One region of the Arthrobacter sp. NEB 688 genome, then DNA from elsewhere that is predicted to be linked to it. Evidence: riboswitches for the same ligand, from Rfam matches in the RefSeq annotation. Region 1 holds a riboswitch; each other region holds the start of a gene.
The links. A riboswitch is a leader RNA that binds a small molecule or an ion and turns the genes downstream of it on or off. The one in region 1 is predicted to bind S-adenosylmethionine.
Positions count from the first base shown of each region.

Region 2: it holds a riboswitch for S-adenosylmethionine, as region 1 does, so the genes downstream of both, HL663_RS11155 (bifunctional o-acetylhomoserine/o-acetylserine sulfhydrylase) here and HL663_RS10670 (aminotransferase class V-fold PLP-dependent enzyme) in region 1, are expected to answer to the same signal.
Region 3: it holds a riboswitch for S-adenosylmethionine, as region 1 does, so the genes downstream of both, metX (homoserine O-acetyltransferase MetX) here and HL663_RS10670 (aminotransferase class V-fold PLP-dependent enzyme) in region 1, are expected to answer to the same signal.

Region 1 is NZ_CP053707.1:2,258,563-2,260,817, forward strand. Features, by position in the region: gene HL663_RS10665 (amidohydrolase) at 1-879, shown strand, start outside; SAM riboswitch class IV at 972-1,085, shown strand; gene HL663_RS10670 (aminotransferase class V-fold PLP-dependent enzyme) at 1,131-2,255, shown strand, end outside.
Region 2 is NZ_CP053707.1:2,371,215-2,373,469, forward strand. Features, by position in the region: gene mgrA (L-glyceraldehyde 3-phosphate reductase) at 1-1,045, opposite strand, end outside; SAM riboswitch class IV at 1,130-1,242, shown strand; gene HL663_RS11155 (bifunctional o-acetylhomoserine/o-acetylserine sulfhydrylase) at 1,323-2,255, shown strand, end outside.
Region 3 is NZ_CP053707.1:2,383,415-2,385,669, forward strand. Features, by position in the region: gene HL663_RS11195 (DUF4192 domain-containing protein) at 20-1,126, shown strand; SAM riboswitch class IV at 1,251-1,362, shown strand; gene metX (homoserine O-acetyltransferase MetX) at 1,379-2,255, shown strand, end outside.

The DNA.
Region 1 (2,255 bases):
CGCAACTCCGGTCTGGAGCAGGTACCCGACATCATCGAGCGGCGGGATGCCCTGTCCACCAGCCGGTTCCGTGCGACGAGCGTGAAGATCATGCAGGACGGCGTGCCCGAGAACTTCACCGCGGCGATGCTCGACCCGTACTGCGACGGCCACGGCCGGTACACCGACAACTCGGGCATCTCGTTCGTCCCCGTCGAGACCCTGATGCCGGCCGCCGTGCAGCTCGACGCCGCGGGCTTCCAGCTGCACTTCCACGCCATCGGCGACCGCGCCGTGCGCGAGTGCCTCGACGCCGTCGAGGGGGCGGTCGCCGCCAACGGCCGCCGCGACGCGCGCCACCACATCGCGCACGTGCAGGTCATCCACCCCGACGACGTCCACCGCTTCCGCGAGCTCGGCGTCGTCGCCAACCTCCAGGCGTTCTGGGCCGCGCTCGAGGCGCAGATGGTCGAGCTGACCATCCCGTTCCTCGGCGAGCCGCGCACGTCGTGGCAGTACCCCTTCGGCGACCTGCACCGCTCCGGCGCGACGCTGGCGATGGGCTCGGACTGGGCGGTCTCGACGGCCGACCCGCTCGCGGCCGTCCACGTCGCGGTGACACGGCAGATCCCCGAGGCGCACCGCGAGGGGGAGCCCGAGCACCCGGTGTTCCTCCCCGAGCAGCGGCTCGACCTCGCGACCGCGCTCACCGCCTACACCGCCGGCTCGGCGTTCGTGAACCGCCACGAGGGCACGGGCAGCATCCGGGAGGGGGCGCTGGCCGACCTCGTCGTCCTCGACCGCGACCCGTTCGCCGGGCCGCCCGAGGAGATCGGCGCGACGCGCGTGCTGCAGACCTTCGTCGACGGCGCTCGCGTGCACGCCGCCGACGACGCCTGAGGCCGGGGGAGCGGGCGGGGCGGCGGGCGCCGTCCCACGTCGTGGACCCCGGATGACGGGGCCCGCGCGGCCTTGTCACACTCGTCGGCGTAGGTCATGAGTGCCAGTGACAAGCCCCGGCTCGCTGGCCGGCAACCCTCCTCCGCGGTGGGGTGCCCCGGGTGACGACCTGGTCGGCGCCGCCGTGGCGTCGGCAAGCGCGGGTCCCGGGGCCGTCCCCGAGGGTCCACGAGGCCCTCCAGGAGGCCCCGATGTCCACGCACCACACCGCCACGCACCTCACCACCCCCGTCGCCGCGGTCCATGCCGGCCCCGCGCGCCCGGCCCGCCGCCTGCCCGCGGTGGTGACGCCCGACCCCGTGCCCGTCGTCTCCGGCGCGCTCGTCGAGTACGCCCAGCTCGACCACGCCGCCTCGACGCCCGCGCTGGAGTCCGTGGCCCGCGCGGTCGTGACGGCCACCCGCGGCTACAGCTCGGTCCACCGCGGCACCGGATGGCTCTCGCGGGTCACCAGCGCCCACTACGAGGCGGCCCGCGAGGAGGTCGCGCGCTTCGTCGGGGCGCGCGCCGACGACCTCGTCGTCTTCGTGCGCACGACGACCGAGGCGACCAACCTCCTGGCCCGCGCGCTGCCCGCGGGGACGCCGGTCGTCGTGTTCGACACCGAGCACCACGCGTCGCTCCTGCCGTGGCCGGCCGCCGACACGCACCGCCTGCCGGTGCCCGCCTCGCCCGAGGAGGCCCTCGGCCGCCTGGAGTCGACGCTCGCCGGGCTGGCCGACGGGCCCGCGCCGCTCGTCGTCGTCACCGGCGCCTCGAACGTCACCGGCGAGCTCTGGCCGCTCGAGCGCGTCGTCGCCGTCGCGCGGCGGCACGGCGCGCGCGTCCTCGTCGACGCCGCCCAGCTCGTCGCCCACCGGCCGGTCGACCTCGCCGCGCTCGGCGCGGACTGGGTCGTGTTCTCGGGGCACAAGCTGCACGCCCCGTACGGCGCGGGCGTGCTCGTCGGCCGGGCCGACTGGCTGGACGCCGCCGAGCCCCACCTCGCTGGTGGAGGGGCCAGCGCGGCGGTCTCGGCGGAGGCGGTGACGTGGGCGACGGGGGCCGCCCGCCACGAGGGTGGCAGCCCGAACGTCCTCGGGGCGGTGGCGCTCGCCGCCGCGTGCGCCGCCGTCCGCACCCACCGGGCGGCCGTCGAGGCGCACGAGGCGCGGCTCGGGCACCGGCTGCTCGAGGGCCTCGCGGGCATCCCCGGCGTGCGCGTGCACTCGCTCTTCGGTCCGGAGCACCCGCGGGTCCCGGTCGTGGCCTTCACCGTCGACGGGCTCGACAGCCACCTCGTCGCCGCGGCCCTCAGCGCCGAGCACGGCATCGGG
Region 2 (2,255 bases), 110 kb from region 1:
TGTCGCTCGAGGTCTTCCACAGGTTGATGCCCGTGTCCTGCGCGTGCTTGTCGATCTTCGCAAGCTCGTCCTTCGTGAAGCGCAGCTTCTTGACGGCGTCGAGGCTGTCGTCCAGCTGCTCGACCGAGCTCGCGCCGATGAGCACCGAGGTGACGCGGGGGTCGCGCAGCGCCCACGCGAGGGCCATCTGCGCGAGGGACTGGCCACGCGCCTTCGCCATCCGGTCCAGCGCCCGGATGTGCTTGAGCGCGACGTCCGAGAGCAGCGCCGGGTCGAGGGACTTGCCCTGCGCCGCACGCGAGCCCGCGGGGATGCCCTTGAGGTACTTGTTCGTCAGCATCCCCTGCGCGAGCGGGGAGAACGCGATGCAGCCGACGCCGGTCTCGCCGAGGGCGTCGAGCAGGCCCTCCTCCTCGACCCAGCGGTTGAGCATCGAGTAGGACGGCTGGTGGATGAGCAGCGGCGTGCCCATCGCGCGCAGGATCTCGACGGCCTCGCGGGTGCGCTGCGCGGAGTACGACGAGATGCCGACGTACAGGGCCTTGCCGGAGCGCACGAGGGAGTCCAGCGCCCCGCAGGTCTCCTCGAGCGGGGTCGTCTCGTCGAAGCGGTGGCTGTAGAAGATGTCGAAGTAGTCGAGGCCGGTGCGCTGCAGCGACTGGTCGGCCGAGGCGGTGACGTACTTCCGCGAGCCGCCGCCCTGCCCGTAGGGACCGGGCCACATGTCGTAGCCCGCCTTGGAGCTGATGACGAGCTCGTCGCGGTAGGGGCGGAAGTCGCGCGCGAAGAGGGTCCCGAAGTTGCGCTCGGCGCTGCCGTAGGGCGGGCCGTAGTTGTTCGCGAGGTCGAAGTGCGTGACACCGCGGTCGAACGCGCGGCGCAGGGTCGCCTGCTGGCGCTCCAGCGGCACGTCGTCCCCGAAGTTGTGCCACAGCCCGAGGCTGATGGCGGGGAGGTCGAGCCCGGAGCGGCCGGTGCGGCGGTAGGGCATCCCGGCGCGGTAGCGGCCCGCGGCGGCCTTGTACTCGTCGGCGTGGAAGGTCATGCGCCCATCCTGCCGCGTTCGGGGGGTGAGACGGGGTCGGGGAGGGGGCTGACCCCGTGCGCAGCCCGGCGTATCCTCGCGGCAGGTCATGAGCGCCAGCGTCAAGCCCCGGCTCGCTGGCCGGCAACCCTCCTCCGCGGTGGGGTGCCCCGGGTGAGGACCAGGCGTGCGGCACCCGTCGCACGCAAGCGCGGGAGCCCTCGGGCACCCCGCCGAGCACACGTCCGCGTGCGCCCGGCCAGCCGGTCGGTCGCACCCACGAGTCAGGAGCGAACCGATGACCGACCCGTCCCAGTGGGGTTTCGAGACCCGCCAGGTGCACGCCGGCCAGCAGCCCGACAGCGCCACCGGCGCCCGGGCCCTGCCGATCTACCAGACGACGTCGTACGTCTTCAACGACACCGCGCACGCCGAGAACCTCTTCGCGCTGCGCGAGTTCGGCAACATCTACACGCGCATCATGAACCCCACGCAGGACGCCGTCGAGCAGCGCGTCGCGGCGCTCGAGGGCGGGGTCGGCGCGCTGCTCGTCGCCTCCGGCCAGGCCGCGACGACGCTCGGCCTGCTCAACATCGCCGAGGCCGGCGACCACATCGTCTCGAGCGCGGCCCTCTACGGCGGCACCGTCAACCTGCTGAAGTACACCTTCCGCAAGCTCGGCGTCGACGTCACCTTCGTCGAGGACCACACCGACCCGCAGGCCTGGCGCGACGCCGTCCGCCCCAACACCAAGGCGTTCTTCGGCGAGACGATCGCCAACCCCAAGGCCGAGGTCCTCGACATCGAGGCCGTCGCCGCGGTCGCGCACGAGGTCGGCGTACCGCTCGTCGTCGACAACACGATCGCGACGCCGTTCCTCATCCGGCCGCTGGAGTGGGGCGCCGACGTGGTCATCCACTCGGCGACGAAGTACCTCGGCGGCCACGGCACCTCGATCGCCGGCGTCATCGTCGACGGCGGGACCTTCGACTACACGAAGGACCCCGAGCGCTACCCGAACTACAACACCCCCGACGAGAGCTACCACGGCCTGCGCTTCGGCCCCGACCTCGGCGTCGGCAGCCCGTTCGGCGCCAACCTCTCCTACATCCTCAAGGCGCGCGTGCAGCTGCTGCGCGACCTCGGCGCCGCGGTCTCGCCGTTCAACGCCTTCCTCATCGGGCAGGGCCTCGAGACGCTCAGCCTGCGCCTCGAGCGCCACCTCGAGAAC
Region 3 (2,255 bases), 120 kb from region 1:
CGCCGGGCAGCGTGGCCGCATGAGCGATGCCACGACCGTCCACGGGCCCGACGAGCTCCTCGCCGTCCTGCCCTACCAGCTCGGCTACCACCCGGCGCGCAGCGTCGTCGTGGTCGCCCTCGACCGCGCGCGCCGCGTGCACTTCGTCGCGCGCGTCGACCTCCCACCGCCGGACCACGTGCCGGACACGGTCGAGGCGGTCATGGGGCCGCTGCGCCGCGAGGTGGACGGCCCGGTCCTCCTCGTCGGCTACGAGGACGAGGCGCACGAGGCCGACCCCCTCCTCCTCGCGCTGCTCGAGGCCGTCGAGTCGCACGGCGCCGAGGTGCTGGAGGTGTCGGTCGTCCGGGCCGGGCGGCGCTACTCCCCGGTGTGCGAGCGCACGTGCTGCCCGCCGGAGGGCGTCCCGGTGCCCGCGTCGGAGGCCGTGCCGGCCGTCGCCGAGCTCGTCGCCCTCGGGCACGCCCCGCTGCCGGACCGCGCGGCGGTCGACGGGCTCGTCGAGCCCGAGGCCGGGCGGGCCACCGAGGTGGGGGCGTGGCTGTCGCTGCCGGCCGGCGACCGTCGCTCCCGCCGCGGCAGCACCCGCGTCCGGCGGGAGGCCGTGCGGGCCTGGGCGGCCGTGCTGGCGCCCCCGGTCGCCGGGGAGCGGGGGCGGCCCGAGGCGCCCCCCGAGGTGCTCGCCCGGGCGGTCGAGGGGCTGCGCGACATCGCGCTGCGCGACGCCCTCATCGCCTGGGTCGCGCCCGGGGTGGTGCCGCGCTCGGAGCTGGACGCGGTGGTGGTCGCGCTGCTCGAGCGGCACGTGCCGCGGTGGGCCGGCATGGGGTCGTGGCGGCACCCGGGGCGGGGGGCCGAGGGCCGCCACGCGCTGCTCGAGCGCCTCCTGGCGCTCGCCCGGTCGGTCCCCGACGACCGGCCGGACGACGTCGCCGCGGTGTGCACGACGGCGGCGCAGCTGGCGTGGCAGGTCGGGGACGGCGCCGTGGCGCGGGCCGCCCTCGAGCGGGCGCTGCGGGTCGAGCCGGGCTACCGCCTCGCGCAGCTGCTCGGCCGGGTCGTCGAGCACGGGCTGCGCCCCGGCCGGCCGGTGCCCGGCGTGCAGCGGCTGGGGCGTGCCGGATGAGCGAGGACGAGGGAAACGAGCGGGACGAGCGGGACGAGCGGGTGACGACGAGGGGTCGGGCCGGACCGTTCGAGGAGCGGACGAGCGCCGGTGGCGGACGCCGGTACCCGGTACCATCGGGGCAGGTCATGAGTCCCAGCGCCAAACCCCGGTTTGCTGGGCGGCAACCCTCCACGCGGTGGGGTGCCCCGGGTGATGACCCGGCCGCGGTCCAGCCCCCGCGGCAAGCGCGAGTGCCGAGGAGCCCCATCGATGACCGCCACCCCGACCCGGTCGACCGGAGCCGTCTGGCGTCCCGGCGACCCCGTCGGCGACCGCCGCTTCGCGTCGGTCGGCGACCTCCCGCTCGAGCGCGGGGGCGTCCTGCCGGGGGTGACCCTCGCGTACGAGACGTGGGGCACCCTCTCGCCGAGCGGCGACAACGCCGTGCTCGTCGAGCACGCCCTGACCGGTGACAGCCACGTCGTCGGGCCGGCCGGGCCCGGGCACCCGACGGAGGGCTGGTGGCCCGGGCTCGTCGGGCCCGGGGCCCCGCTCGACACCGACCGCTGGTTCGTCGTCGCGGCCAACGTCGTCGGGGGGTGCCAGGGGAGCACCGGTCCGTCGTCGGCCGCGCCGGACGGACGGCCGTGGGGCGGGCGCTTCCCGTTCGTCACGATCCGCGACCAGGTCGCCGCCGAGGTGGCGCTCGCCGACCACCTCGGCATCGACGCCTGGGCGCTCGTGCTCGGCGGGTCGATGGGCGGGATGCGGGCCCTGGAGTGGGCGGCCTCCGCGCCGACCCGGGTGCGGCGGGCGCTCGTCCTCGCCTCGACCGCCGCGTCCACCGCCGACCAGGTGGCCTGGTGCCAGCCGCAGCTGCTCGCGATCCGCCACGACCCGGACTACCAGGACGGCGACTACTACGACACCGGCCGCTCGCCGGTCACCGGGCTCGGCATCGCCCGGCGCATCGCGCACACGACCTACCGCCACGAGAGCGAGCTCGACGCCCGCTTCGGCCGGCGCCCGCGGGCGGGGGAGGACCCGCTCGGCGGGGGCGGGCGCTACGACGTCGAGAGCTACCTCGACCACCACGCGACCAAGCTCGCACGCCGCTTCGACGCCAACAGCTACGTCGTCCTGTCCG